DNA from 4 places in the Oribacterium sp. FC2011 genome. Region 1 is predicted to be linked to each of the others. Evidence: predicted binding sites of a transcription regulator. Region 1 holds the regulator's gene; each other region holds the start of a gene.
The links. Region 1 encodes HrcA, which represses chaperone genes, less so after heat shock. Its sites were predicted from a motif close to TGTTAGCACTCNNNNNNNNNGAGTGCTAACA; they were not measured.

Region 1 (5,747 bases):
ATAGGTTATGAATGGACAGAGTACCTTGCCCAACTTGATGATACTCATGCTGTATCTATCGGTATAGTAAGAGTGGATCTCAGCGACGGAACCATGGGTGACAAGATCCTCAATTCTGTAAGCTTCAAATAAGTCAACATAATATATTTTGGCAATCTCCCGCTTGTGTTAAGTCATAAGCGGGAGATATACTTTTATAAGATTTATGAAAATCATGATTCATCGGGGTATATATGGCATACAAGAAAAAAGAAAACGAAAATGATTATCAGCAGCTTGGAACTGACCTTAAAAGCGGAGATTTCAAGCCCTATTATCTTCTTTACGGTGAGGAGGAATTTCTGAAGCTTTCCTATAAAAAAGCTTTCCGTAAAGCCTTCGGAGGAGAAGATGGAATGGCATATAACTTCTTTGATGGCGCGCCGGATGTGGATGAACTGATAGACATTTTAAATACCATTCCTTTTACTTTCGGGGATAATAACGGGAGACTTGTGATAGTAAGTGACAGCCAGTGGTTCAAAAAGGCTCCGCCTGAGAAGCTTTTGAAATATCTTGATGATATTGAGCATTTTCCTGAAACTGCTCACCTTATGTTCATCGAGAAAGAAGTCGATAAAAGAGGAAAGCTATACAAGATAATACAGAAAAACGGTTTTGACTGTGAACTTGGATTTCAGGATCATGCCCAGCTTGGAAGATGGGCAGCCCGATATCTCACAAATGCCGGAAAAAAGATCAGAAATTCAACCATGGAGCTAATCCTCGGTAAAACAGGAAACAGTATGGATAATATCGCTTCAGAGCTCGAAAAGCTGATCGCATATACGGGAGACCGTGACGTGATAGAGGATCAGGATGTGGAGACTATCTGTTCCCAGAATGTTGAAGACAGAGTCTTCGACATGATCACAGAGATGAGTCTCGGAAATACTGAGAAGGCGATGCAGTATTACGGAGATCTGCTGACACTTCAGGAAGCACCCATGAAGATACTGAGTCTTATGAGGAGAAATTTTAACCAATTGCTTCTTACTAAAGAGTCGGTAACAAAGGGCATGAACGGGCAGGAAGCTGCCAAATATGTTAATGTTTCTCCCTGGATCCTGGGCAAACTTCAGAACCAGGCTAAGCACTATTCACTTGAAAGTATCGAGGATTATATAAGCAGATGCCTGGAATATGATGAGTCCATAAAAAGCGGAAATCTGACAGACAGAATGGCGGTGGAACTTCTGTTAACGGTGTAAAATTCACCACTTTGCTTTTATTTTTCGTAAAAAACTTTAGAAAAATTTTAGTTGACCGTTTTTTGAAGCTGTATTAAGGTCATAGCGTCGTATGTTGCAAAATCGTAGAAAAATCGCCTGGTTTTAAGGCGATTGTGATTCCTTATTACGGAGAGGTATGCTGGTTTGATCAGGCAGCAATGACCACTCTGCGGCAGTGCATTTTACTGCAGCTTAAGTAAGGATAACCATAGGAGGAACAATTATATGAAGATGGCAGGGCTAAAAACAGCTGCGGCAACGTTTTTTATTACCGCGTTGGTTTCAACTTCTGCTTTGGCGGCTGCTACAGCCCCCACAGGTACAGAATGGAGCGATGAATCCCTGGTTACGGGTTATGAACTTATTCAGACTTCGGATTCTGAAATGGATGCAGAGATAGAGGCTGAAATGATTGCCGAACAGCAGCTTGCAGAGCATATAAAGGCTCTTGAGGCCGCGGCTAAACAGTCAGCAAGTTCACCGGTCACGAAAGTAGGAAGTGTTGTTACTGAGGAAACTACGCATTACAAGCGTGGAAATATGATCGGCAATTTCAAACTCACGGGATATTATGGCGCAGGAGTTACCTATTCGGGAGCATATACAACGGCCAATCATACAATCGCCGCAGATCTCGGCGTTATCCCTATGGGAACAAAGGTATTTATAAATGACACTGTTTACACAGTAGAAGATATCGGCGGAGCAGTTAAGGGTAATCTCATAGATGTTTACTATGATACCTATGCAGAGGCTGCCGGTGTTACCGACAGAGGCTGGCAGTACGCAGATGTGTATCTGGCAGTGCCGGTGTAATAAGGATATAATACTTTAGTTGGAAGATGGGTTGATGACCTCGATTAAACTAAAACCAGTAAAGAAGCATCTTTCTAAGATGCTTCTTTTTTTTAGTTCATTCTTTATTCACAATTGCTTTTCGCTAAAGTTCTTGACATAGATTTACAAGGCGAGTATTATAAATTTCAGATGTTAGCACTCCAATATTTTGAGTGCTAACAAAAATCAGAAGGAGGCGGAGAGATGGAACTGGATCAACGTAAGGTTGTTATCCTTACCACGATAATCAAAAATTACCTTGAGACCGGAGAACCGGTTGGTTCACGAACCATCAGTAAGTATTCAGGTTTGAATCTCAGCTCTGCCACCATCAGAAATGAAATGAGTGATCTGGAGGAGATGGGGTATATAGTTCAGCCTCATACTTCGGCAGGCCGTATCCCCAGTGACAAGGGCTACAGATTTTATGTTGACCAGCTCATGGAAAACCATAAGCATGAGATTGACGATGTAAAAACCGAGATGTTTGAAAAGGTGGATCGTCTGGAGACAACATTAAAAACACTTGTCAGAAACCTTGCGGAGAATACCAAATACGCAGCGGTGGTTACAGGACCCTCTATCAGAACCAACAAGATCAAGTTTATCCAGACTTCTCTTGTGGATGCAAGGAGACTTCTTCTTGTCATCATGATGCAGGGAAATATCGTAAAGACCTCATCTGTGGTTTTGGACGGCGCTGAGGAGCTTGATTTCAACAGAGTCCTGAGCATTAACATGCTACTCAATGATGTGCTTAACGGACTGAGCGTTGAGGATATCACCGAAGGCCGTATCGGACAGCTTCTTGCAAGGACAAGCTATAAGGGTACTGTAAAAGCCATAGTTGACAGCATTCTCAATATGCTGGATATCAATCTCGGAGAGAGTCAGATATATACTTCCGGAGCAACCAACATTTTCAAGTATCCGGAGCTTGTGGATTCCGATAATGCATCAAAGCTTATAAGTGCATTCGAAACAAAGGACGAACTTGCTTCTCTTGTGAAGGAAACTGAGGCTCATGCTGACGGGAAAAAGCCTATACAGGTTTACATCGGAGAAGAGTCTCCGCTTCAGAACATGTCCGACTGTTCGGTGATAACAGCCAATTACGAGCTTGGAAACGGACTAAAGGGAACCATAGGTGTCATAGGACCAAAGCGTATGGACTATGAAAAGGTACTGGAGATACTCAGTAAGCTTCAGAGTGAGATGGATCAGGCATTTCAGTAGCTAAGGTTAAAAAGGCTGCAATGCAGCTTAAATTATAAAGATCCGACACGGATTAAGTACAGGAGGTTATCTTGAAGGACGAAGAATTAAAGAAGTCTTCCGAAGAACAGGGTACAGAAGAGATAAAAGAAGAAAAGGTTGAAGAAACCATGGAGGAGTCTCAGGAAAACAAGGAAGCAGCGGAAGACTCTGAAAATGCCGAAGCTTCAGAAAATGATGAAGCAGAGGCTAAAGATGATGAGAATGCGGCTGAGGATGACGAAACCGTAAAACTCAAGGAAAAGTACGAGGCAGAAATAGCCGATCTTAAGGATAAATACACAAGGCTTTATGCAGAGTTTGACAATTTCCGCAAGCGTACTGAGAAAGAGAAGATTCAGAATTTTGACTTCGGTGCAAGAGAAGTAATTGAGAAGCTTCTTCCGGTGGTTGACAATTTTGAAAGAGCTCTCGGAACTGTTGAGAAGGAAGATGAAGAGGATGCTTTCACGAAGGGTGTTCAGGGCATCTACAAACAGATTGAAAAACTGTTTGAGGATCTTCAGGTTAAGGCCATCAAGGCTGAGGGTGAGAAATTCGATCCGAACCTCCACAACGCAGTTATGACAGATACAGAAAGCGACGTGGAAGAGGATACAGTCACACAGGATCTTCAGAAGGGATACACTTACAAAGATCAGGTTATCAGACACAGCATGGTTAAGGTGAAAAAATAGTAAAGCCTTAGAAATCATGTTTCAGTAACACTCGGCAGGAGCAAAGAGTTCCGCCGTTATAAAATTATAAAGAAATCAAGTTTTTTAATAGATAGAAAAGGAGAACAATATGGGAAAGATAATTGGAATTGATTTAGGTACAACAAACAGCTGTGTAGCAGTTATGGAAGGTGGAAAGCCTACTGTTATCGCAAATGCAGAGGGTCTCAGAACAACACCTTCAGTTGTGGCATTTACAAAGAATGGTGAGAGACTTGTAGGTGAGCCGGCAAAGCGTCAGGCTGTAACCAATGCTGACAGAACCATCGCTTCTATCAAGAGACATATGGGTTCAGACTATAAGGTAAGCATTGACGGTAAGGACTATACTCCTCAGGAGATTTCAGCGATGATTCTTCAGAAGCTTAAGGCTGATGCAGAGGCTTATCTTGGCGAGAAGGTAACAGAGGCTGTTATCACAGTTCCTGCATACTTCAATGATGCTCAGCGTCAGGCAACCAAGGATGCCGGAAAGATCGCAGGCCTTGATGTTAAGCGTATCATCAATGAGCCTACAGCTGCCGCACTTGCTTACGGTCTTGATGAAGGTAATGAGCAGAAGGTTATGGTTTATGACCTTGGTGGTGGTACATTTGATGTTTCTATTATCGATATCGGAGACGGTGTTATCGAAGTTCTTTCAACAAACGGTGATACCCGTCTTGGTGGTGATGATTATGATAGCCGTATCCAGAACTGGATGGTTGAGGAGTTCAAGAAGGCTGAGGGCGTAGATCTCAGCAAGGACAATATGGCTCTTCAGAGACTTAAGGAAGCAGCCGAGAAAGCTAAGAAGGAGCTTTCTGCTTCAACTACAACAAATATCAACCTTCCTTTCATCACAGCAACTGCTGAGGGACCTAAGCATCTTGATATGACTCTTACAAGAGCTAAGTTTGAAGAGCTTACATCTGATCTTACAGAGAGAACAGCAGTGCCTGTACAGAATGCTCTTCGTGATGCAGGACTTACATCAGGTGAGCTTGACAAGGTTCTCCTGGTTGGTGGTTCAACACGTATGCCGGTTGCTCAGGATAAGGTTAAGCAGCTTACAGGAAAGGAGCCAAGCAAGACTCTTAACCCTGATGAGTGCGTAGCTATCGGTGCAGCTATCCAGGGTGGTAAGCTTGCAGGTGATGCCGGTGCCGGTGACGTTCTTCTTCTTGATGTAACACCACTTACACTTTCTATCGAGACACTTGGAGGCGTTGCTACTCCTCTTATCAAGAGAAATACAACAATCCCTACAAGAGCATCTCAGGTATTCTCAACTGCTGAAGATAACCAGACAGCTGTAGATATCCATGTAGTACAGGGTGAGCGTGAGTTCGCAAGAGATAACAAGACTCTCGGTCAGTTCAGACTTGACGGAATCCTTCCTGCAAGACGTGGTATGCCTAAGATCGAGGTAACCTTCGACATCGATGCAAACGGTATCGTTAATGTTTCTGCAAAGGATCAGGGAACAGGTAAGGAGCAGCACATCACAATCACATCCGGATCTAACATGAGCAAGGATGATATCGATAAGGCTGTTAAGGAGGCTGCTCAGTATGAGGCAGCTGATAAGGAAAAGAAGGAAGCTATCGAGACAAGAAACGGTGCTGACTCTATCGTATTCCAGACCAAGAAGGCTCTTGAGGACGTA
Region 2 (5,747 bases), on a different contig from region 1:
GCTTTATCTATATAGTTCTTGCCGTGTTCATATTTCTTCCTGTACTTCTGGTTATCATTATTTCGTTCTCCTCTGAGGATAGCATAAATGAAATCGGGTACAGTTTTTTTCCAAAAGGATTATCTCTGAAGGCTTACGGCTACCTCTTTAATTCCGGTGGCTTTCTTGGAAGAGCCTTTCTGAATTCCCTTTTGATAACTGCAGCCGGTGTTGTTTTCGGCCTTATGCTCATGTGTCCCATAGCTTATGCATTATCCCGAAAAGAGTATAAATTGAGAAGAGGCATCCTTCTTTTTCTTATGATTCCAATGCTTTTTTCCGGTGGTCTTGTGTCGTCCTATATGGTGAACACCCAGATTTTTCATTTGAGTAATTCTTATTATGCCCTTATTCTGCCAAATCTCTGTTCAACCTGGTTCATCATGATACTGAGAAATTACTTTCAGAATGCCATACCGGATTCCCTCATAGAAGCAGCGGAGCTGGACGGAGCCGGTCATTTTCAGATATTCAGACTCATAGTGACACCCGTGGCGAAGCCTGTCATCATGACAGTTGCCCTGTTCCAGACCTTCAACTATTGGAACAGCTGGTATCCATCGCTTTTGTATCTTGACAGTAATCACACAGAGCTTTATCCACTCCAGTATGTTCTTGTAAATATGGATCGAAGCATTCAGACTCTCGTCAGAGATACCCAGTATCTTTCGGGAATGAATGCCTATACTCCGCCAACCATCACCATCAGGATGGTCATGGTAGTGGTGGTTATACTTCCGGTGATGCTGATACTTCCGTTCTTCCAACAGTTTTTGAAGCGAGGAATGACAGTCGGAGCCATAAAGGGCTGATATGGACAGGCGTGATTTTCATCATTATCAGTGCCGAAAAGCATGGGTTCATATAGGAGCCAATTAGATTGGCATCTGAATGTCAGAAATAAACGGCGAAAAACATGAGCTTAAATAGGAGATTGGTATGCTGCGTAAATTTATAAATATAATAGTGGCTGTATTTTTTGCGATATCGCTTTCTGTTTTTATGCTTACAGGCTGCGAAGCCACAAGAAAAAACGATGACAGCATTGTCCTTCGATGGGTTACCTACCAGGCCTCTGATGTTCCTCTCGACATAAAAGAAGTGGTGGAGGCTGCCAATGCCGTGTCTAAGGAGAAGATAGGAGTTACAGTAAAGCTTGAATTTCAGCCCTCGGATAAACTTAATCTGATGATGGCCTCCGGGGAATATTATGACATGGTCTTTACCTCTTCATGGGTAAATCCGTTTGATAAAGGAGCTACAGCCGGGCTTTATCGTGACGTAACGGATTTAGTGAAGACTGAGACACCTGCACTATATGATTACGTTGATCCCTTCTGGGATGCCGGAACGGTTAACGGGAGAATATATGGGATTCCGCTTCTTAAGGATATGGGTGCCGAAGAAATGTTCCGCATAAATTCCGATTATTTTGAAGGAAAGAAGGGGATGACCATCCCGGAAAGAATGAATTTTGAGGATATAGAACCCTTCCTTAAGGCTTACAAGGAGGACTTTCCGGGCAGGTATCCCCTGGATATGACCAGGGGCGGGGTGCCGGGATATATGAATTCTGTGGAGAGGGTAGTCCAGACTCTGGTGGTACTGCCTTTTGGCGAAGGTCATGAAGCCTCAAATGTGATCCCGTTTTACGAGTGCGATCAGCTGATGGACAGATTCAGGCTCTTACACAAGTGGTATAAGGCGGGGTACATTCATCCCGATGCCGCAACCATAGAATCAACGACCTCGGATAAATCCATTCCGGTTCGTTTCGGAGTTGCCTGGAAAGGATATCAGGGCTTCTCTAATCCCGAGAACTGGGGATTTAATGTCAAAACCTCAATCTATGAAGGTCCGTTTTTATCCCGCTCCAGCGAGCAGGGTGCCATGATCGGTATATGTGCAGCCTGTGATGACGAGCATACAAAAGCATGCCTTAAGTATCTTGAACTGCTCAGCACAGACAAAAGGTTCAGGGATATATTGGCTTACGGTATAGAAGGCAAGCATTTTGAATATCTGGAAAACGGTACCGTCCTTCGAACCGATACAGGACTCAGCAGATACAATACTGCCCTTTATCAGACCGGAGCTTCAGCTGCTGCTTCCGTGGAATCTGTCAGCAGGACTTTTCTGGCAGACCCGGATCAGTGGAAGGGCGTATTTGAGGAATACAAAACAGACGGTATATACAGTGCCATCAATGGCTTTGCCTATGATCAGGCCCGAAAGGAAGATATCATTGCCGCTTTGAATGCAATCTACAGTGACTATAAGACAGAGCTCATCACCGGTACAAGCGATCCTGATGAGGTACTTCCGGTGATGAAAAAGCGAATGGAAGAGGCAGGTATGAAGGAACTGGTGGAGGATGTAAGGCAGCAGCTGGAGGAGTGGAAAAAACTTAATCATGAATAAAGCTTCTGTAAAGAAAGAAATAGGCTACTCAAAAAAGAAGAATCGTGACCTGACGCTTATGGCTCTTCCGGCCATAATATGGTTCATCTGCTTTTGCTATATTCCCCTGTTCGGAATATGCTTTGCGTTTAAAAGGTTCACACCGATACCCGGGGAATCGCTATTTAAGAATCTGTTTATAAACAGTGAATGGACGGGACTTGATAATTTCTCCTTTCTGCTCAGGTCATCGGACATACCCGGGATAATGTTTAACACGCTTTTTTACAACATTATCTTTATAATACTCGACATAGTTATACCTGTTTTTCTGGCGATTTTTCTTACGGAGTTACACAGCGAAAAACTAAAGGGAAGCATTCAGATGGTTATGGTTCTTCCGTACTTTCTGTCCTGGGTTATAGTCGGATATCTGGTATATGCATTTCTTGCCACGGATGAGGGAACTGTAAATCATATCCTCGGCTTTTTCGGCAAAACGGCTGTCCAGTGGTATCAGACTCCAAAGTGCTGGAGATTGTTTCTGATTATTCTCGGAGTATGGAAGTCTGCAGGCTACAGCATGATCATTTATCTCTGTGCCATTACTTCCATCGACAGGACCCTGTATGAGAGTGCGGATCTTGACGGAGCCACCTTTATGCAAAAGGTGCACTATATCACTTTACCGCATCTCACTCCGACCATATGTACCATCTTTATATTGAGTGTCGGGAATATACTTAATTCGGATTTTGGACTTTTCTATCAGGTGCCCATGGACTCCGGCTCCCTGCAGGGAGTCACACAGACCCTGGACGTATATGTCTATAAGGCTCTCATGCAGCAGGCAAACTTCAGCTTTTCCGCAGCAGCATCGTTTTTACAGAGCCTGGTAGGTTTTGTACTCCTGATGGTGACCAATAACATCATCGCTGCCATAGACAGGGACAGCAGTCTGATGTAACCAGGATTCAGTGAAGGGACAGAGCCGGAGGGCATCCATTGGAATGCGTTGAGCTGAGTCGAGAAAAATCAAAATCTGACCCCTTAGAACCACTTGGTCCCATTTTCCTTAGCCCCCTCGCCAAGTCAGAGTTGTTATAAAAAGAACTCTGACATTGGCGAGGGCCTAGTGGTTCTTAGGGGTCAGAATTTAGATTTTTCCGACGAAGCGACTCTCATTCCAATGGATGCCCTCCGGCTCTGTCCCTTCGAGGAATGTGAAATAACTGTGAAATCTGTAAATTGTTAGCACTCGATGCTTGACGTTGCTAATAATGCGTTTTATAATACGATTTGTTGCTAGAGAAAAAGTCTTTTTAGACATAAAAACAGAAATCCGGTTAGCTTTGATGTGGATTTTTGTAAAAATCTTATATCCCGTTCTAGCCGGACAAGTTAATAAATTAGGAGGTCAATCAAATGAAGTTAGTTCCATTATTTGACAGAGTAGTTCTTGAGAAAGAAAAGATGGAAGAGACCACAGCAAGCGGTATCGTTCTTCCCGGACAGAATGACAAGGAGAAGCCAGGTCAGGCAGTTGTTGTTGCAGTAGGTCCCGGCGGAGTTGTTGACGGAAAAGAGATCACAATGCAGGTTAAGGTTGGCGATCACGTTCTTTTCTCAAAGTATGCGGGTTCAGAGGTTGAGATCGACGGAACCAAGTACACAGTTGTTAAGCAGAACGACATTCTTGCAGTTGTAGAGAAGTAAGATTACTGTGAGGCAAAAGCATTTGCCTGAGTTATCGAAAGATTAATACAGATTTCCCGCCGCGATTTCGAAAAAGTAACGGCGGAGAGCTTGAGGAGGAATTCAAAATGGCAAAGGAAATTAAGTACGGCGTTGAGGCCAGAAAGGCACTTGAGGCCGGCGTTGATCAGGTTGCAAATACAGTTAAGGTAACACTCGGACCTAAGGGCAGAAACGTAGTTCTTGATAAGAGCTATGGCGCACCGCTTATCACAAACGACGGTGTTTCCATCGCTAAGGAGATCGAGCTTAAGGATGCATATGAGAATATGGGTGCCCAGCTCGTTCGTGAGGTTGCATCAAAGACCAATGATGTTGCCGGTGACGGAACAACAACTGCTACAGTTCTTGCACAGGCTATCGTTAAGGAGGGTATGAAGAACCTCGAGGCAGGTGCTAACCCTATCATCCTTCGTAAGGGTATCCACAAGGCAGTTAAGGCTGCAGTAGAGTCAATCAAGGCTCAGTCTTCAAAGGTTAAGGGCAAGGATCAGATTGCTAAGGTTGCCGGAATTTCAGCAGGCGACGAGCATGTCGGTGAGATGGTTGCCGATGCTATGGAGAAGGTTTCCAAGGACGGTGTTATCACTGTTGAGGAATCAAAGACCATGCTTACAGAGCTTGATGTAGTTGAAGGTATGGAGTTCGACAGAGGATATATCTCAGCTTATATGTGCTCAGATATGGATAAGATGGAAGCAAACCTTGACGATCCTTACATCCTTATCACAGACAAGAAGATTTCAAACATCCAGGATATCCTTCCCGTACTCGAGAACATCGTAAAGAGCGGCGCTAAGCTCCTTATCATCGCTGAGGATGTTGAGGGTGAGGCTCTTACAACTCTTATTGTTAATAAACTTCGCGGAACCTTCAATGTAGTTGCTGTCAAGGCTCCGGGCTATGGCGACAGACGTAAGGAAATGCTTCAGGATATCGCTATCCTTACAGGCGGACAGGTTATCTCTTCAGATCTCGGTCTCGAGCTTAAGGATACAACTATGGAGCAGCTTGGCCGTGCTAAGTCCGTTAAGGTTTCCAAGGAGAAGACAACTATCGTTGACGGTGAAGGTCAGAAGTCTGACATCGAGTCACGTATCGCTGAGATCAAGCAGCAGATTTCTACAACCACATCTGATTTTGACAGAGAGAAGCTTCAGGAGAGACTTGCAAAGCTTTCAGGCGGCGTAGCTGTTATCAGAGTCGGTGCAGCAACTGAGACAGAGATGAAGGAAGCCAAGCTCCGTATGGAGGACGCTCTCAATGCTACACGTGCAGCAGTTGAAGAGGGTGTTATCGCAGGCGGCGGATCAGCTTACATTCATGCTCAGAAGTCTGTTGAGAAGGTTGTTGAGGAGCTTGACGGAGATGAGAAGACAGGTGCAAAGATCATTCTTAAGGCACTTGAGGCACCTCTTTATACAATCGCTTCCAATGCAGGTCTTGAGGGTGCAGTTATCGTAAACAAGGTTAAGGAGACTCCGGACGGACAGGGCTTCGATGCTCTTCACGAGGAGTATGTAGATATGCTTGAGGCCGGAATCCTCGATCCT
Region 3 (5,747 bases), on a different contig from region 1:
ATATGGTTGAAAGTAAGACTAAACATGCTATTCATGCGACTTTGATCACCAATTACGGCATTGTAGAAAACGAGTATTCAAGCGAATTGCAATCAGTCATCACTGGAGAAGAATTGTTCAAATAATATTTGAAGCATAGTGGCTAACTCTCGTGACTAAGTCATGAGAGTTAGCCACTTTTATTATGAGAAAAATATTTCTCAAAATGTTTGAGAAAAATACAAATCAGAGAAAAAATATTCCCATAATTAATATGAAAGAAATTTAAAGAGGCGATGAATGATAATCAAGAAAAATCTAGAACCTTTATTTTACCTTAAAGAACAGGTAGAAAACGGAACACATGACAACAATGTGATGGAAGTCGAGTTCTCCGATAACAAAAGGAATATTCTCCATATTTTCGACGGGGATGACACTGGATACACACCGATGATTACGCTGTCAGTTGAATCTCAGCAGAAGATAAATGGCCGATGGCGAAAGATCGGGCAGAAAGATATCCTCACATGCCACTACGAATTCTTTTTAAAGAATTGTGGGGAAGGAATGTATCAAAAAATAATCCGAACTCTCACAGAGGAGCCTTAAAGAAAGATTATACCAAGAATCCTCAATCATAATTGCTTTGTAAAAGCCAAGTAATAAGGAGAAAAAGAAATGAAGATTCCCGTAAACATCATGGCACCCATCAGTATCATCAGGGCTCCGCCGATCTTTACTGTGTATTTCAAAACATTTCTATGATTCCTGAAAAACTCCAGCAACTGAGTTGTGAACATTCCTACTGGCACGAGGAAACGATTTTGCTGTCACATAGTACATGCCCGTTTGCGGAAACATATCAACTACCCTCTGTCCGTTCGTCCGATCGGCTTCAGAAACATATCTACGGTTTTTCTGTTCGTCCGATGCCCTTCAGGAACATATCAACGGTTTTTTGGCCATTTTTAGCAGATAGGCGTTTGTAGGAACATATCATGTTCTTTTATATTTGCACTATTGAGCAGCAAAAGTAAGACAGCAAAGAGCCTTCTTTAACACGAAAGGTAAATAACTGAATAAAGGCGATAACATTTTTCTCAAAAAAAGAGGCGTCTCGCCAGATGGTTTGACACCTCCATAAATATTAGACTTCTGTATTTATCCTTCGATCTGAATCAGTTTCTTTTCCGGTACCTCCGGTGCTTTTTCTTTCGGAAGTTCCAGATGCAGGACGCCATGTTCGAACTTCGCATGTACATCTTCCTCTTTTATTCCCTCTCCAATATAAAAGCTTCTGCTCATCGAACCGGAATACCGCTCCTTGAGGATTGCTTTACCGTTATTTGTCTGATCGTGCTCTTTGGAAGCACCAACCGTCAGATAACCATTATTCAGTTCCAATTTGATTTCTTCTTTTTTGAATCCAGGCAGATCAATATCTACTTCATAATGATCGTCATGCTCATGGACATCTGTCTTCATCAGCCTGTCCGCATGCCTGCCGTAAAGCCTTCTTTCTGCCCTATCCAGATCCCTGAATTCAGGCCACTGTGGAAAATCAGCATCGAACCAATCATCAAACAGGTTTTCTCCAAAAATACTCGGTACTAACATAATGATACCTCCTTTACTCAATAACATTTTATGTTTCTGAGCAAGGGAAGGAGGGTTTGGATCAGCTCTGATCTTCTCTGTTCCTTTGTTCTGATTATGTTATATCACTATTATTAGCACTCGTCAATAGAGAGTGCTAATAATATCTGTGAACATTTTGTGTTTTCTGCTTTATCACATTTCGCAATACATCTTTACGCAAAACAGGAACTCTTTACTTCCGGATCCCGGGATCGGCATCACTACAATCTCTTCCGGTTTATAGTACCCATCCTTATGCAAGACATGGAATATCGAGGAAATGTATCCGTGCTCGCTTTCTCTGACTCGTTCCACTATAGTACTGAAGTCCGCAAAAGTGGTAAATTTTTCTTTCTCGTCAGGATGCATTCTTTTCTTTGCAATAATGTCAAGTTTATTAGCGGATTGTCGCATTTGTGCGTATAATATTAAAGACGTCTATAGTCTTCTGCTAATAATTAATAAAAAATATATGAGTAAAATATTTGTAATACCCGATATACACCTAAAACCCTGGATGTTTGAAAAAGCATCGGAAATCTTATCTAAAAATCAATATGATGCCATTGTTCTTTTGGGAGACCTTGTAGATGATTGGGGAAAGGGACAGAACATTGCCCTTTATAAGGAAACCTTTGATGTCGCAATTGACTTTGTAAAAGAGCACCCGGAAACATATTGGTGCTACGGTAATCATGACGTCAGCTATCTATGGTATGCCATGGAAACAGGATTCTCATTTCTAGCAAGAGACACTGTGGTAGATGGGATAGAGAACCTAAGAAAAGTGATGAAACCTGGTCATGTAGAATATATCCATAGGTTTGACAAAACACTATTTTGTCACGGAGGACTCACGGAGAGTTTCGTGATCCAGCATTTCGGATATGGAGAACAGGATATGGATTCCATGATATCCAAAATTAACTCCTTGCGAAAAGAAGATCTATGGAAAGATAACAGTCCCTTATGGGCAAGACCACAGGGTGGTGCCATGAGATTATATGATAAGGATTATCTTCAGGTGGTCGGACACACTCCGGTAATTTCGGCTATTCAGGAAGGTAATCTCCTTAGTCTCGATAACTTTTCAACTTATAGAGACGGGAATCCGTACGGTGACCAAAGGTTTGTTTTCGTCGATACTCTTGAGAAGACATGGCAGTTTGCCTAAGGATCATATATATATATATATATGCAAGTTAGATTTGAAAGTATAAAAAACAGTTTATAGGAGGATTAGAAATGGCTTTTCTTGTAGGAATTATAGTTTTTGGATTTATTATATGGGCAATTGTATCCATGAAACGCGATGAGGATATAAGCAAGAATGGAATTGAAACCGAGGCGGTTGTATCGCGTGTAGAAGAACACTCCAGTATCAACGAAGATAAGGAGAGTGATAACTACAAAGAAAAAGAATACACCTATACCTATTACGTCAAGTATCAGAATCAAAAGGGTGAAACTGTAGAAGCAAAGCTTGGTCCCCAGCCTCATGCACTTCAGCAGGGAAATAAGATACGAATCAAGTATTCTACGAAAAATCCGACCTATGTGCTCAGTGCCGGAGAATAATCAAAATCCCAAAATATGTAGAATTCTACAATTAATTAGATTGTCAAAGGTCGTGGGCGGTGGCTAATTATTACAGACTAATGGAGGCTTTAAAATGAAGACAGTATTATGCTACGGAGATTCAAATACCTATGGATTTGACCCTCGCAGTGGGCTAAGATATCCTTCCGATATCCGATGGACAGGGCGATTACAGCAATTACTCGGACAAGAATACAAGGTGATAGAAGAGGGCTGTAACGGAAGAACAACTGCTTTCGATGATCCAACAGAGCCTTGGAAAAACGGGCTTCCATATCTGAGGCCCTGCCTTAATACACATAAGCCGATAGACATAGTTATACTTATGCTCGGGACTAATGATCTTAAAAATTGTTTCAATGTATCAGTTAAAGAGATAGCAGAGGGTGCCGGAAAGCTTGTTGATATCATCAGGGAGTTTACCGCTGATAAACAGGGTTTTATCTCAAAAATCATTTTGGTATCTCCACCGGAAATAGGCGAAGGGATAAAATCATCTCCATTCAGCGAAAAGTACGATGAAGATGCTATAGAAAGCTCCCGAAGCTTCCCCAAGTACTATAAAAAGATAGCCGAAGACAAGGATTGTATTTTCCTGAAAGCTTCAGACTACGCAGAACCCTCAAGGGAAGATTCTTTACATTTGGCTCCGGAGGGGCATGAGGCATTAGCTGAAGCACTATATAAGACTATCATTTCTAACAATTGTTAAAGGCTCCGTAATAGGTCTACTTGAAAATTGTTTTAAAGAAGTCCTTGACTTTCGAACCGGTACACTCTGTGTCCCTTTAATCTGCACCTAAGTACTATTTTTAACCATTTTGGCGCGTTTTTGTGCCTGAAAAGCCCAAAAATCCTTCACCTAAAACAGAATTCTGGTTTAGGTGAAGGATTTTTAGTTCCAATGATAGATCGGTTTTTTTCTAATACCGCAAACATTCGTTCTATATTTATGTGCATTTTTTTCAACCTGCCATGATGTAGACTTTAATCATTGAAAGAGTAATCACACATTACTCAGCGTCGTTTACACAATTTGCCAACTGGCAGGAAAGGATTCCTATGAAAACCGAAAGAGTCTTAAGCATGGATGCTGACAGCAGGATTTACCACAAGCCGAATTGTCACTATGTAAAAATGATGTCCCCAAAGAACCGTATGTCTTTAGCCAAGGAAGATGCTCAGATAAGAAGATACCGCATCTGTAAATGTTGTAATTCAATGTCATACCATTACAGAACAGAGCAAAACACCATCGAGTACTATAGAAAAAACAAAAAGATGGATTTCAAGTTCATAGATGGTGTTTTGTATGTAAAAACAGAGATTGGCTGCTGGAAACTTGTATATTCAAAAAGATTTGAGGATATAGTGCTTTACCATAGAAATACCGTTTCAGCGCCTGTGGATTTTAATCATCCGGAGAACGAACCCTATCACAGGCAAGTCGATGCACAATCTAGCCATACTATCAGTGGTTATCTCAACTACATATATGAGCATGACAGGTATAAAGCTGCCATGGAGCGTGGCGAGAAGAATTTCAGGTTCTCAAGTAAGAAATATGCCCGTCATGAAGCAAAAGCTCAGAGAAAGCGCCAGCATAGAAGAGTAGAACAACTTTTCATGTTACTTGAAAAAGGAGATTCCAATCTCCTCAAATTATCAATCTGCTAACAATACAAGGAACGAAAGGATGAATATCATGGATATATTTAGAACGATAGTTACAACAACTGCTACGGTTGTCACATGGGAAATACTCAAGAGAAGAGATGAGAAAAATAAAGAAGCAAGTGAATACAGAAATATTAAGATCAAAAGAGATCTAATGGATGAATTCTCTGCGTCATGCGATAGGGCAGGCGTTGATATGAATTCACAGCTTAAGAAGCTGATAACGGATTTCAATAAAGAAGTACAGAACGAGGAAAGCTGATAGATAAATGACCGAATAGACATTAAAAACGACCGAATAGGCAGAAATCATTGTAAACATTGCCTTGCCATAGTAAAGTCAAATCATCAACAAGCGGAATAAAAGAATCAACGGAAGATTCTTAAGAGCGATAAAAAACGAGTTCTATGAAGGAGGAAATCAAAATGTCAGATAACAAGAACATCGAACTTAGTGATGAGATGATGGCAACTGTAACAGGCGGAAATAGTGACATATCCGGTCCAAAGTATGAGATAGGCGACCAGGTAAACATTAAATTTGCAAATGATGAAGGTGTTGTTACAGTCGTAACAGGACATGTTACCGACAGAAAAGATACTCCCGGCGGATGGAAATATCTTATCAGATACGAAGTAAACGGAACCACGTACGATCATTGGTATCCCGAAATAGCACTTTGATGTTGGAATAGGAAACAACATTAGGAGAAAAGAAATGTCTTTTACAGAAGCAATCAGGTCAGTTCTCACAAATTATAAAGATTTCAATGGAAGAGCCAGAAGAAGCGAATTCTGGTGGTACTATCTTTTTGAGTGTATCATAAACTTTAGTCTAAGCGGTCTCAGTC
Region 4 (5,747 bases), on a different contig from region 1:
TCGATAAAGATTTCCTTGTGGGAATTTATCATGATCTCTGTTATGGTGGGATCATCCAGCAGCTCGGAAAGAACATCCAGACGACGGAAGCTGTTGAAGATAGCAGAACGGAGATAGAGTCTGTTTTTGAGGCTGATGTCATTTCGTGACAGTAAAAGTTCATCGATCCTTCCGTAGAGCTCTTCATCCTGAAGATTCTGCTCGTTTTTGAGATCAGAAAGGATCTCCTGTTTTAGTTCTTTTTTTATTTCATTTAAAGTGTTCATATTTATTCATATATATAATTCTGTACTACAGCTTTTGCGAAATTAAGGAGGGGGTCTGAGGGATTCTCCATGGCATCGACATAAGATACGTACTGATCCGTTTCCGGAACCACAATTTTTGATATGTGGCTTAATGCTTCCGGAGCCAGGTTTTTTGAGAGATAGTTTTCCAGCTGAGTTATCTTGCTGTTAGCTTTAATGTCGTCTGTTACCGGCATAAAGGTCCAGTCGCAAAGGGGCAGCATCCCCTCAACGCGGCTTAAAATGCTGTCGGTATCCAGGATGATGGCATCCCTTTCGGAGACAGTCCTTAAGTGTTCGATGAAACCGGCTATTTCCTGGGGACTAAGAGTAGTTATATCCTCCGGAGTCCTTACAGGAAGGATGGAGTCCATCTGTTTATCATGAACGATGAGCTCCTGAAGACGGCTGCCCGTAAGTTTTCCCTCTTTATAAAAGTACATGGCTTCTGACAATGTACCCCGGCACATAATGTCTTCATCCGGCGTCTTTTGAGAAGAAACTTCTTCAAGAGTCACATACAGTGGTTTCATATCCTTCTGTAAGACCTTTGTAAGGGCAAGGGCAAAACGGGTTTTCCCGGAACGTCCTACAGGACTGTATATAAGGTAAAGTTTTGATCGGCGGCCTGAGTACTCCCTTTTGGAATCTTGATTTTTCTGCCCGTAGATGGTCATGATCTCACGGAGAATGTTTTCGCCGGACTGATACTTATATATACGGTACTTTCCGGCAGGGTCATTACGCTGTCCATCAGCATTCCCGGCTTCAACAGGTGTCTCAGAAAGCTTAATGATGGATTTTGCAGGAATCTGATATAAAAGGTCGGGTTCCGAAACCTGAGATCTGACCGGTTCAAATGAATACTTCCTGTCATAAGAATCTCCCGAACACTCCGATTGGCCTGTGAAAGCAGATCCGCTATAAGCATTAGTCCGGGAAATTCCGGAATTGTATCTTTTGGCTTCGCTTCCAACAAGCAATTCTATGGGGTGATCCTGGGAAAAATTCACGAGATCATGGTAATTATCGAAAGAGTAAACCGTAAACGGACAGTTCTGATGGTTGGAAGCAAATTTTCTGAACCTGTCACAGTAGGTTTTATCTTCATCAAAGAAAGCAAGAATATGATGCATAAAAACTCCTTATCTTTAGAATGTTCCCTCCTAAGCTCACAAAGGACTCCGGAGTGAAGTAGTGATCAGTCCCGGAATTGCACCGAGAAAAACAGGGATCGCGAGGGGAAGAGTACCTCTTTCCGGGAGTCTCAGGCAGATTTCAAAAATTCTGAAATCTATAAGAAGGCACTTAAGCTCCGGAAAGAGAAACTTTAGCTTTTGTTTGTAGGGGTGATGTAAAGCTTTAGAGATCTTTGTGGGGATAAAAAAGCATTTAGGGGTAATGTTTACTTTTTTACTTCTTGAAGATGCGAAGACTGTTTCAGCTTTGCTGATCAGAATAAATGCAAGAGCTAGGATGAGACCCGGTAGTAATAAATGAAGACCTTCGTAAAAACCGGTCCATGAGATGATAAGAGCGATAAGTTTGGCGTCTCCTGCGCCTGCATTGGTCATAGCGGTGAGAACGGACAGGATCAGAGTTGAGATGAGAAAGGTCAGAAGAAATGAAAGGGAGTATAAGAGGTTTAGGGAACCTGTCATACCCGGAAAAGAGATACATCGGAAATTAAGAAACGATCCGAGTAAAAGATGCATACCTGTAAAAGCGTTTGGTATGCGCCGGTCATATAGATCGGTGAGAGCTGAACCATAAAGGAACAGCGAAAGGACCAGATGAGATACTGTCATGTTGCCTCCGTATGAATTTGTGTGCTCAGTATATGACCGATCTTCAGATATTCCTATAGTCTAAATTATGACAAGGTCTGAAAAGAGACTACGTGTTCTTGAAAAACGGAGCAAAATAGTGAAAAAAGAAAGCCTCATAAATTCCTGAAAAAAGCAGGCAAATGTATAAAAAGTAAAATCTATGGTGAAAATGCACAAAACAAACAGTTTATAAACTTCCTAAAAAAAGTCTAAAATTAGCACTCACCACTTGAAAGTGCTAACAATCGAGATATAATCATTACTATAAAAGAGAAACGCAACGGAAATACTGTATTGTGGGTATCCGGGGCAGGCCGGAACGTTTCTCATGAATTTAAAAAGTAATAGCAAACCGAAAGGTTTATATAGAGGAGGAGATTATGAATATTAACAAGTTTACCCAGAAATCAGTTGAAGCAATAAATAAGTGTCAGGATATCATTACCGAATACGGAAACCAGTATGTGGAGCAGATACATCTTCTGTACAGCCTCATAACTGTTGATGAGAGCCTCATCGCCCAGCTTCTGAAAAAGATGGGAATTTCCATAGATGGTTTCAAAGCATCTCTGGAAACTGAGATATCAAAGCTTCCAAAGGTATCGGGAGGAAGCGGTCAGATGTATATGTCACAGGCTGCCAATCTCGCCCTTACAAGAGCTGAAGACCATATGAAGTCCATGGGAGACGATTATGTTTCTGTAGAGCACATTTTCCTGTCCATAATAAAAGAAGCCGATCCTACAGTTAAGAAGCTCCTTAAGGAATATGACATCACAAAGGATAAGTTCTTAAAGGCCCTTTCGGAAGTAAGAGGAAATCAGAGAGTGACCACAGACAACCCGGAGAGCACCTATGATACCTTAAATAAATACGGTTATGAAATGGTCCAGAGTGCAAAGGATCAGAAGCTTGACCCCATAATCGGACGAGATGAAGAGATCAGAAACATTATCCGTATCCTCAGCAGAAAGACCAAGAACAATCCAGTTCTCATCGGTGAGCCCGGTGTAGGTAAAACCGCCGTTGTTGAAGGCCTTGCCCAGAGGATAGCTGCCGGAGAAGTACCCGAGAGCCTTAAGGATAAGAAGATATTTGCCCTTAACATGGGATCCCTTGTGGCAGGTGCAAAGTACAGAGGCGAGTTTGAGGAGAGATTGAAGGCTGTTCTGGATGAGGTTAAGAAGTCCGATGGACAGATACTCATGTTCATCGATGAGCTTCACACCATAGTAGGAGCCGGAAAGACCGATGGTGCCATGGACGCCGGAAACCTCCTGAAGCCTATGCTTGCAAGAGGTGAGCTCCACTGTATCGGTGCCACAACCCTTAATGAGTATCATAAATATATTGAAAAGGATGCAGCCCTCGAGAGACGTTTCCAGCCTGTAATGATAGACGAGCCGACTGTAGAGGATACTATCTATATTTTAAGAGGTATCCAGGACAGCTATGAAAGATATCATGGAGTATCAATTACGGACAATGCCCTGGTGGCGGCAGCAATGCTTTCCGACAGATATATCTCCGACAGATTCCTTCCGGATAAAGCCATTGACCTTGTGGATGAAGCCTGCTCCATGGTAAAGACCCAGATGGAGTCAATGCCTGAAGAAATGGCTGCCATGAAGAGCCATATCACCCAGCTTAAGATGGAACAAAGCTCACTTAAAAAGGAAGATGACAAGCTTTCAAAGGAAAGAGTTCAGGAGATAGAAAAAGAACTTGCCGAACTCCAGGAAGAATTTGATGCAAAATCCGCCCAGTGGGAAAATGAGAAAAACTCCGTCGGAAACCTCCAGCAGCTCCGTGAAAAGAGAGATCAGATACGTAAAGAAATCGAAAAGCTTATGCAGGCAGGCAATTATGAAAAAGCCTCAATGCTTAAGTATCAGGATCTGGCACAGGTTGAAAAACAGCTTTCAGATGCAGAGAACAGCGTTCACAATGAGGACAAGGCTCTCCTTCAGGAAACAGTAACTGAAGAAGAAATCGGAAAGATCGTAAGCCGCTGGACAGGAATCCCTGTATCAAAGCTTAATGAATCCGAAAGAAGCAAGGTACTTCACCTTGATGATGAGATCCATAAGAGACTCGTCGGTCAGGATGAAGCCGTTGAAAAGGTAGTTGAAGCCATCCAGCGTTCAAAGGCCGGCATAAAGGATCCGGGAAGACCCATAGGTTCCTTCCTCTTTATGGGACCTACAGGCGTAGGTAAGACAGAGCTTGCGAAAGCATTGGCCCAGAACCTCTTTGACGACGAAAATGCCATGGTTCGAATCGATATGTCCGAGTACATGGAGAAATATTCCGTTTCACGACTCATCGGCGCAGCCCCCGGCTATATAGGCTATGAAGAAGGCGGCCAGCTCACAGAAGCCGTTCGCCGTAAGCCCTACTCTGTAGTGCTCTTCGACGAGATAGAAAAGGCACACCCCGATGTCTTCAACATCCTCCTCCAGGTTCTGGACGACGGACGAATCACAGACAGTCAGGGCAAGACCGTTGACTTCAAAAACACCATAATCATACTTACAAGCAACCTGGGTGCCCAGTACCTTCTCGATGGCATAGACAGTAACGGAAACATCACAGAAGCCGCCAGAAAGAACGTAAACGACGAACTCCGTAGAGCCTTCCGCCCCGAATTCCTGAACCGTCTCGACGAGATCATAATGTTTAAACCTCTCAGCAAGGACAACATCGGCCTCATCACAGACCTCATGATAAAGTCCATCAACAAGAGACTCGAAGACAGACAGATCTCCATCGAGCTTACCGACGCAGCCAAGGAATACGTCGCAGACTACGGCTACGAACCCCAGTTCGGTGCCCGTCCTCTCCGCCGTTTCATCCAGAAAAACGTCGAAACCCTTGTAGCCCGCGCCATCCTCGAAGACCAAGTCCGTGAAGGCGATAAAATAGTAATAGACCAACACCTCGGCAAACTCTCCACAGAAATAAAGCACTCATAACCTCCCAAAAGCTATCGGATTTCCTCTGGAAATTCGATAGCCTTTTTTGATGATAACTGTAAGGCCAGTGATGAGTAAGGTCAGAGCATGGGGGCAGCCGGTTAAAAACGTTGAGCGAGGACGAGAAAAATCAGAAACAGCCCCCTTAGTGGCTCTTGGTTCCCTTTTCCTTAGCCCCCTCGCCAAGTCAGTGTTTTCATAAGAGAAAATCTCTGACATTGGCGAGGGCCTAGAGCCACTTAGGGGGCTGTTTCAGATTTTTCCGCCGCAGCGACCCGTTTTTAACCGGCTGCCCCCATGCTCTGACCGCCCCATTCTCCCGAATTGTATGATAAAGTTAAAAAATTTTTGAGACATCCCGCCCCTTAGGGTGTAAAATAGAGGAAGTATGAATGAAAGGAGATCGTGGCATGAAGAAAATGAGTCAAATCAAAATCAGCGGCGGAGATGAAGGCACCGAAGAAGCATTGGACGCAGTTGATAAATACATCAGAAGCAGTGCACTGGAAAACAAGAAAGCCCTCCACTTACGACTTATATGTGAAGAGACCTTGGGAATGGTGCGTGCCATGACCGGAGACTTTGAAGCCCTGTTCTGGATAGAAGAAGAAAATGGAGAATTCAAGGTAAGGCTACAGGCCGATACCATCATGGAC

Region 2: T357_RS0110910 (co-chaperone GroES) is a predicted target of HrcA. The motif match lies at 3,689-3,719, and genes of this name have one in related genera.
Region 3: T357_RS0116195 (Hsp20/alpha crystallin family protein) is a predicted target of HrcA. The motif match lies at 1,711-1,741, and genes of this name have one in related genera.
Region 4: clpB (ATP-dependent chaperone ClpB) is a predicted target of HrcA. The motif match lies at 2,330-2,360, and genes of this name have one in related genera.

Annotation. Positions count from the first base shown of each region.
Region 1 is NZ_JNJM01000002.1:287,940-293,686, forward strand. Features, by position in the region: gene T357_RS0102665 (hypothetical protein) at 1-132, shown strand, start outside; gene holA (DNA polymerase III subunit delta) at 234-1,250, shown strand; gene T357_RS19890 (3D domain-containing protein) at 1,497-2,087, shown strand; gene hrcA (heat-inducible transcriptional repressor HrcA) at 2,313-3,344, shown strand; gene grpE (nucleotide exchange factor GrpE) at 3,416-4,060, shown strand; gene dnaK (molecular chaperone DnaK) at 4,170-5,747, shown strand, end outside.
Region 2 is NZ_JNJM01000012.1:32,398-38,144, reverse strand. Features, by position in the region: gene T357_RS0110925 (carbohydrate ABC transporter permease) at 1-851, shown strand, start outside; gene T357_RS0110920 (ABC transporter substrate-binding protein) at 979-2,460, shown strand; gene T357_RS0110915 (ABC transporter permease) at 2,453-3,406, shown strand; gene T357_RS0110910 (co-chaperone GroES) at 3,865-4,155, shown strand; gene groL (chaperonin GroEL) at 4,263-5,747, shown strand, end outside.
Region 3 is NZ_JNJM01000027.1:28,719-34,465, reverse strand. Features, by position in the region: partial or broken gene T357_RS21520 (AAA family ATPase) at 1-125, shown strand, start outside; gene T357_RS0116205 (hypothetical protein) at 280-591, shown strand; gene T357_RS0116195 (Hsp20/alpha crystallin family protein) at 1,144-1,599, opposite strand; gene T357_RS21515 (hypothetical protein) at 1,774-1,989, opposite strand; gene T357_RS0116185 (metallophosphoesterase family protein) at 2,093-2,794, shown strand; gene T357_RS0116180 (DUF3592 domain-containing protein) at 2,866-3,198, shown strand; gene T357_RS0116175 (SGNH/GDSL hydrolase family protein) at 3,293-3,931, shown strand; gene T357_RS0116170 (hypothetical protein) at 4,282-4,896, shown strand; gene T357_RS0116165 (hypothetical protein) at 4,925-5,158, shown strand; gene T357_RS0116160 (hypothetical protein) at 5,323-5,580, shown strand; gene T357_RS0116155 (DUF805 domain-containing protein) at 5,615-5,747, shown strand, end outside.
Region 4 is NZ_JNJM01000011.1:29,004-34,750, forward strand. Features, by position in the region: gene T357_RS0110205 (TadA family conjugal transfer-associated ATPase) at 1-266, opposite strand, end outside; gene T357_RS0110210 (P-loop NTPase family protein) at 269-1,423, opposite strand; gene T357_RS0110215 (prepilin peptidase) at 1,460-2,095, opposite strand; gene clpB (ATP-dependent chaperone ClpB) at 2,497-5,091, shown strand; gene T357_RS0110225 (hypothetical protein) at 5,502-5,747, shown strand, end outside.